DNA from 2 places in the Streptomyces sp. NPDC002793 genome. Region 2 is predicted to be linked to the other one. Evidence: predicted binding sites of a transcription regulator. Region 2 holds the regulator's gene; the other holds the start of a gene.
The links. The regulator HrcA, encoded in region 2, represses chaperone genes, less so after heat shock. The targets are predictions, from matches to a motif close to TTNGCACTCNGNNNNNCNGAGTGCNAA.

Region 1: the regulator HrcA is predicted to act here: its motif matches at 2,468-2,494, upstream of groL (chaperonin GroEL).

What each region holds. Positions count from the first base shown of each region.
Region 1 is NZ_JBEOVL010000004.1:168,034-171,922, forward strand. It holds gene ABT001_RS05630 (NADase-type glycan-binding domain-containing protein) at 1-572, shown strand, start outside; gene groL (chaperonin GroEL) at 682-2,304, opposite strand; gene ABT001_RS05640 (cold-shock protein) at 2,637-2,843, opposite strand; gene ABT001_RS05645 (MoaD/ThiS family protein) at 3,276-3,551, opposite strand; gene thrC (threonine synthase) at 3,581-3,889, opposite strand, start outside.
Region 2 is NZ_JBEOVL010000013.1:112,979-116,867, reverse strand. It holds gene ABT001_RS15405 (nitronate monooxygenase) at 1-676, opposite strand, end outside; gene dnaJ (molecular chaperone DnaJ) at 799-1,938, opposite strand; gene hrcA (heat-inducible transcriptional repressor HrcA) at 1,939-2,955, opposite strand; gene ABT001_RS15390 (MBL fold metallo-hydrolase) at 3,119-3,841, shown strand; gene ABT001_RS15385 (DUF3097 domain-containing protein) at 3,867-3,889, shown strand, end outside.

The sequences.
Region 1 (3,889 bases), on a different contig from region 2:
TCCGCCGCGCCTTCGACCGCGTCGGCACCTGGATCACCGCCGCCGTCGTCGTCACCCTGGTCGTCCTCGGCGTGATGTACCTCCCCGACGGCATCCAGACCACCCGGGACCACTTCGCCAAGCGCGCCCCGGTCTACCCCACCGCGTACAAGGCGTCCCGCTCCTGGACCGGCCACAAGCCGCAGCTCACCTTCGACAAGCTGAGCAACACCTGGTGGGGCCCCGGAGTGAGGGGGTCCGGGCAGGGGGAGTGGATCGAGGCCGCCTTCGACCAGCCGACCCGTCTGCTGGACGTGGTCATCACTCCGGGCGTGTCCACCAAACAGGACCAGCTCGGCAAGTCCGCCCTTCCGCACCGGGTCAAGGCGACGATCACCGCGAAGGACGGGACGGAGACCACCCGCGTGCTCACCCTGGATCAGGGCCCGGGCGCACAGCGCCGCGCCTTCCGCGTCGGTGAGGCCGTCACGGTGCGCTTCACCATCGAGTCGGCTCACGGCGCGTCCGCGGAGAAGCAGGTGGCCATCGCCGAGGTCGAGTTCTTCGGCCGGTCGAGCGGCGACGGGTCCTGAACCGGACGCACAGCAGTACGACGCCGGCCCCCGGGAACGAATCCCGGGGGCCGGCGTCGTACGGGTACCGCGGTGCGGCGGGTGCCGCGTGGAGCTTCTGATCCGAGGATCAGAAGTCCATGTCACCGCCCGGCATGCCGCCCGGAGCGGCCGCGGAGGCCTTCTCCGGCTTGTCGGCGATGACGGCCTCGGTGGTGAGGAAGAGCGCGGCGATGGACGCGGCGTTCTGCAGGGCGGAGCGCGTGACCTTCGCCGGGTCGATGATGCCCTCGGCGATCATGTCGACGTACTCGCCGGTCGCGGCGTTGAGGCCGTGACCGATCGGCAGGTTGCGCACCTTCTCGACGATGACGCCACCCTCGAGACCACCGTTGACGGCGATCTGCTTGAGCGGGGCCTCCAGCGCGAGCTTCACGGCGTTGGCGCCCGTGGCCTCGTCACCGGTCAGGTCGAGCTTCTCGAAGACGGCCGAGGCCTGGAGCAGAGCCACGCCACCACCGGCGACGATGCCCTCCTCGACGGCGGCCTTGGCGTTGCGCACCGCGTCCTCGATGCGGTGCTTGCGCTCCTTGAGCTCCACCTCGGTGGCGGCGCCGGCCTTGATGACGGCCACGCCGCCGGCCAGCTTCGCGAGGCGCTCCTGGAGCTTCTCGCGGTCGTAGTCCGAGTCGGAGTTCTCGATCTCGGCACGGATCTGCTTGACGCGACCCTGAACCTGGTCGCTCTCGCCGCCACCGTCGACGATCGTCGTCTCGTCCTTGGTGATGACGACCTTGCGGGCGGTGCCGAGCAGGTCCAGGCCGGCGTTCTCCAGCTTGAGACCGACCTCCTCGGAGATGACGGTGCCACCGGTGAGGATGGCGATGTCGCCGAGCATGGCCTTGCGGCGGTCACCGAAGCCCGGAGCCTTGACGGCGACGGACTTGAAGGTGCCACGGATCTTGTTGACGACCAGCGTCGACAGAGCCTCGCCCTCGACGTCCTCCGCGATGATCAGCAGGGGCTTGCCCGACTGCATGACCTTCTCGAGCAGCGGAAGGAGGTCCTTCACGTTGCTGATCTTGGAGTTGACGATCAGGATGTACGGGTCGTCGAACGACGACTCCATGCGCTCCATGTCGGTGGCGAAGTACGCCGAGATGTAGCCCTTGTCGAAGCGCATACCCTCGGTGAGCTCGAGCTCCAGACCGAAGGTCTGGGACTCCTCGACGGTGATGACGCCTTCCTTGCCGACCTTGTCCATAGCCTCGGCGATCTTGGCGCCGATCTCGGTGTCAGCAGCGGAGATGGAGGCGGTCGAAGCGATCTGCTCCTTGGTCTCCACGTCCTTCGCCTGCTCCAGCAGAGCGGCGGAGACGGCCTCGACGGCCTTCTCGATGCCACGCTTCAGAGCCATCGGGTTGGCACCCGCGGCGACGTTGCGCAGACCCTCGCGGACGAGAGCCTGGGCGAGAACGGTGGCGGTGGTCGTACCGTCGCCGGCGACGTCGTCCGTCTTCTTGGCGACCTCCTTGACCAGCTCCGCACCGATCTTCTCGTACGGGTCCTCGAGCTCGATCTCCTTGGCGATGGAAACACCATCGTTGGTGATCGTGGGCGCGCCCCACTTCTTCTCGAGGACGACGTTACGGCCCTTGGGGCCGAGGGTGACCTTGACGGCGTCGGCGAGCTGGTTCATCCCGCGCTCGAGACCGCGCCGTGCCTCCTCGTCGAACGCGATGATCTTGGCCATGTGAAGTGGTCCTCCCGGACAGGGGTGGATTTCTCCGGACCGAGTGGCGCCCGCGACGGACGGCCAGCGTGCTCAGCGGTTCCTTGCCCCACCGAGCCTGCGGGCCTCACCGGCCCGGTCCAAGTTTCTGTCACTCTCACCTGGAGAGTGCTAACGCCAATGATTAGCACTCGACCCCTTCGAGTGCAAGCGTCACCCTTCGGTTGTGGACAACCTCGTGGCCCTTCGGCCGTGGACGACCGGGGGCGCGCAGACGCACGTGAGGCCCGTACCCCTGGTGGAGGTACGGGCCTCACGTGCGTGAGTAGTGTCGTTGGCCGACCGCGCCGAGCTCAGCCGACGGCGAGCTTGACCATGTCCGCCTGCGGCCCCTTCTGGCCCTGCGAGATCTCGAACTCAACTCGCTGACCCTCTTCGAGGGTGCGGTACCCGTCCATCTGGATCGCGCTGTAGTGGACGAAAACATCCGCACCACCGTCGACCGCGATGAAGCCGTACCCCTTCTCCGCGTTGAACCACTTGACGGTGCCCTGAGCCATGCCTAACTCCCCTATTACTGGCCCTTGCACGAGCACCGCACTTCGCGGGCCCGGGTCAGAACTCACCCTCCGACAGGAGAGGGTGGCGTGCGCCGGAACGCGTCGACCGCGGCCGAATGTATCTGCCCAACTGCCCTCTGCAACAGGTCAATCGGACGAGAATTCTGGGCACGCGTGACTGCCCGCATGAGGGGAATTCAGGGGATTCCAGGGCAAGTCGGGCCTGACAAAGGCGACTTATGCCACTAAGAGTTCACGTACTTTGGCTGCTTCTTGTCGCGTCCGGGCGCATTCTCATATGCGGGCGGCGCGGGCAGCGGCGGGGCCTTCCCCAACTGTACCGTGCTCAACCATACAGAATGGCCCCCTCCGCTTCTCTCGCGGAGGGGGCCACCGTACTCACGCTGTGCGGTCGGGCGGCCCGACGGGCCGTCAGCCTCCGGCGACGGCCGGGATGATTGAGACGCCGGCGCCGTCCGGGGTCACCGCGTCGAGGCCGCCCTCGAAGCGCACGTCGTCGTCGTTGACGTACACGTTGACGAAGCGGCGCAGCTTGCCCTGGTCGTCCAGGACGCGGGCGCCGATGCCCGGGTGGTTCTGCTCCAGGGACGCGATGACCTCGGAGAGGGTGGCGCCCTCGGCCGGGACCTCGGCCTGACCGCCCGTGTAGGTGCGGAGGATGGTGGGGATACGGACCTTGACGCTCATGTGGGTGCCTTCCTCGGTCTCTCGGGTGGTCAGTTGGCGGCGGCAGCGAGGCCCGCGTCGCGGAACGCGTCCAGGCTGGGCCGGATCGTCGCCGACAGGCCGGTCGTCGGGGCGACCGCGTCGAGCGTCTTCAGTCCGTCGCCGGTGTTCAGCACGACGGTGGTCAGCGTCGGGTCGAGCAGACCGGCGTCGATCAGCTTCTTCGTCACACCGACCGTGACCCCGCCCGCCGTCTCGGCGAAGATGCCCTCGGTGCGGGCCAGCAGCTTGATCGCGTCGACGACCTGCTCGTCGTCGACGTCCTCCACGGCACCACCGGTGCGGCGGGCGATGTCCAG
Region 2 (3,889 bases):
TGATCTGGGAGCCGCGCATCAGCCCGCCGGCCGCGATCACCGGCAGCCGCACGGATGCGCGGACCTCGGTGATCAGGGTGAGCAGCCCGGTGCCGCCGAGCGCGGCCTGCGGGTCGTCGCGGTGCGTGGACTGATGGCCTCCGGCCTCGGTGCCCTGGACGCAGAGGGCGTCGGCACCAGCCCACTGGGCGTTCCGCGCCTCCTGGGCCGAGGTGACCGTGACGACGGTGAACGTCCCGGCCGCGGCGAACGCCGCGAGGACTTCACGCGTGGGGCACCCGAAGGTGAAGGAGACCACGGGTACGGGGTCCTCCAGCAGGATCGCGACCTTGGCCTCGTAGCCGTCGTCACCGCCGCCGCAGGAGTCCGCGTCGCCGAGCGGGGTCTCGTACCAGGCGGCCTCGCCGGCGAGCTGGTGGCGGTAGACCTCGACGGCGCCGGCGTCGGCGACCCGCGGCTGCGGCATGAAGAGGTTGACGCCGAAGGGCCGGCCGGTCAGTCTCCGCATCTCCTTGACCTCGTTGTACATCCCGTCCGCGGTCTTGTAGCCGGCGGCGAGGAAACCGAGCCCTCCGGCGTCGGAGACGGCCGCGGCCAGCTCCGGGCGGGACACCCCGCCCGCCATCGGGGCCTGCACGATCGGGTACCGGCAGAGATCGGTCAGCGCCAAGGACATGACCGCATCGTGCCACGTCCGGCGGATCGTGCCGAATCAGCCCCTTACGACCGGCCGACGCGACGCCGTACACAGCGCACCGCCCGCCGGTACGGGACCGGCGGGCGGTGCGGTGACAGGGTTCAGCGGCCGTTGAAGGCGTCCTTCAGGCGGGAGAACAGTCCCTGCTGTCCTGGCTGGAACTGACCGGTGGGCCGCTCCTCGCCACGCAGCACGGCCAGCTCCCTCAGGAGGCGCTCCTGCTCGGGGTCCATCTTCGTCGGGGTCATGACCTCGACGTGCACGATCAGGTCGCCGCGCCCGCCACCGCGCAGGTGCGTGATGCCACGCCCGTGCAGCGGGACCGACTGGCCGGACTGGGTGCCCGGCCTGATGTCGATCTCCTCCAGACCGTCGAGCGTCTCGAGCGGCACCTGGGTGCCGAGCGCCGCCGCCGTCATCGGGATGGTGACCGTGCAGTGCAGATCGTCGCCGCGCCGCTGGAAGACGGCGTGGGAGAGCTCGTGGATCTCGACGTAGAGGTCGCCGGCGGGGCCGCCGCCGGGGCCGACCTCGCCCTCGCCCGCGAGCTGGATCCGGGTGCCGTTGTCGACACCGGCGGGGATCTTCACGGTGAGGGTGCGCCGCGAGCGGATGCGGCCGTCACCGGCGCACTCCGGGCACGGCGTCGGGACGACCGTGCCGAATCCCTGGCACTGCGGGCAGGGCCGCGAGGTCATGACCTGGCCGAGGAAGGACCTGGTGACCTGGGAGACCTCGCCACGGCCGCGGCACATGTCACAGGTCTGCGCGGAGGTGCCGGGTGCGGCGCCCTCGCCACTGCAGGTCGTACAGACGACCGCCGTGTCGACCTGGATGTCCTTGGTCGTGCCGAAGGCCGCCTCGTTGAGGTCGATCTCCAGCCGGATCATCGCGTCCTGGCCGCGCCGGGTCCGTGAACGGGGCCCGCGCTGCGCGGCGTTGCCGAAGAACGCGTCCATGATGTCGCTGAAGTTGCCGAAGCCGCCGGCTCCGAAACCTCCCGCGCCACCGCCGCCGCCCGAGTTGGACAGCGGGTCACCGCCGAGGTCGTAGACCTGCTTCTTCTGCGGGTCCGACAGCACCTCGTAAGCGGCGTTGATCTCCTTGAACCGCTCCTGGGTCTTCGGGTCCGGGTTGACATCCGGGTGCAGCTCGCGTGCGAGCCGACGGAATGCCTTCTTGATCTCGTCCTGAGATGCGTCGCGGCGCACGCCTAGTACGGCGTAGTAGTCCGTGGCCACTTACGAATCCGCCAGGATCTGTCCGACGTAACGTGCCACTGCGCGTACCGCTCCCATCGTTCCGGGGTAGTCCATGCGGGTCGGTCCGACCACGCCGAGTTTGGCGACTGCCTCGTCGCCCGAACCGTAGCCGACCGCGACGACGGACGTGGAGTTGAGGCCCTCGTGGGCGTTCTCGTGCCCGATCCGTACGGTCATGCCTGAGTCCGTCGCCTCACCGAGCAGCTTCAGCAGCACGACCTGCTCCTCCAATGCCTCCAGCACCGGCCGGATCATCACAGGGAAGTCGTGCCCGAAGCGGGTGAGGTTGGAGGTGCCGCCGATGATCAGCCGCTCCTCCGTTTCCTCGACCAGAGTCTCGAGGAGGACGGAGAGCACCGTGGATACGGTTCCCCGGTCCTCGTTCTCGAAGGACTCCGGCAGGTCCTGCACCAGCCGGGGGACGTCCGCGAAGCGTCGTCCGACGACCCGGCTGTTGAGCCGGGCCCGCAGATCGGCCAGTGACGTGTCACCGAACGGTGCAGGGCAGTCGATCATACGCTGTTCGACCCGGCCCGTGTCCGTGATCAGCACGAGCATCAGACGGGCCGGAGCCAGCGAGAGCAGCTCCACGTGCCGGACCGTCGACCGGGTCAGCGAGGGGTACTGCACGACGGCGACCTGCCTGGTCAGCTGCGCGAGCAGCCGGACCGTGCGGCCCACGACGTCGTCGAGGTCGACCGCGCCGTCGAGGAAATTCTGAATGGCCCGGCGCTCCGGCGACGACAGGGGCTTGACGCCCGCGAGCTTGTCGACGAAGAGACGGTAGCCCTTGTCCGTCGGAATACGTCCCGCACTGGTGTGCGGCTGGGCGATGAAGCCCTCGTCCTCCAGCACCGCCATGTCGTTGCGGACAGTCGCCGGAGAGACCCCGAGGCTGTGCCGCTCCGTGAGTGCCTTGGAGCCGACGGGCTCCTCGGTGCCGACGTAGTCCTGGACGATGGCGCGCAGCACTTCGAGTCTGCGTTCACTGAGCACCGCGCACACCTCCAGCTGTGTTCTTCGGTGTCTGCTTGGCACTCTGTGCGTTCGAGTGCCAGCAATCCCCCGGTCAGTGTACGGGGGCGGGGTGGGCCCGGGGCAAGGGCGACCGGCCACGCCGTCACGGGACTGCGCAGGTCGTTGCCGATAGCGTCGCGGTATGGACGTCTCTTGGGAAGAGTTCGGCTGGGAGCGGTTGGGCAACGGTACGGGGCGGCGGCGCCTTCCCGTCTGGGACGCGACCGCCGCGCTGGTGGCGGGGACGGAGGGGGTGCTGCTCTACGACACCGGGTCGACGCTCCGGGAGGGGGCCGAGCTGAGGACCCAGGCGGAGGCGATGCTGGGCCGGAGGGTGACGCATATCGCACTGAGCCATCCGCACTTCGACCATGTGCTGGGCACCGCCGCCTTCTCCGGGGCGGAGGTCTACGGAGCCGTCGGCACGGCGGACCTGCTGGGGCGGGGCGCCGAGGAGCTGCGCGCGGACGCCCTGCGGCACGGGATGGGTGAGGCGGACGCCACCACGGCCACGGACACCCTGGTGGCCCCGCGGCACCAGGTGAGCGGCGAGTGGACGCTCGGCCTCGGCGGCGGGTTCCAGGTGCTGCTGGCCAATGTGGGCCCCGGTCACAGCGGCCACGATCTCGCGGTGCTGGTGCCGGGCTCCCCCGTCGTGGTGCTCTGCGGAGATCTGGTCGAGGAGTCCGGCGAACCGCAGGCGGGCCCGGACGCGGTCCCCTCGCACTGGCCTGCCGCGCTGGACCGGCTGCTGGAGCTCGGCGGCGAGGACGCGCTGTACGTGCCGGGACACGGGGCGGTGGTGGACGCGGCGTTCGTACGTGCCCAGCGTGATCGGCTGGCCGACCGCTTCGGCGTGTCGTGAAAGGCCGGCGGATTATCGTCGTGCCATGCGCAGCTACCAGCCGGATCT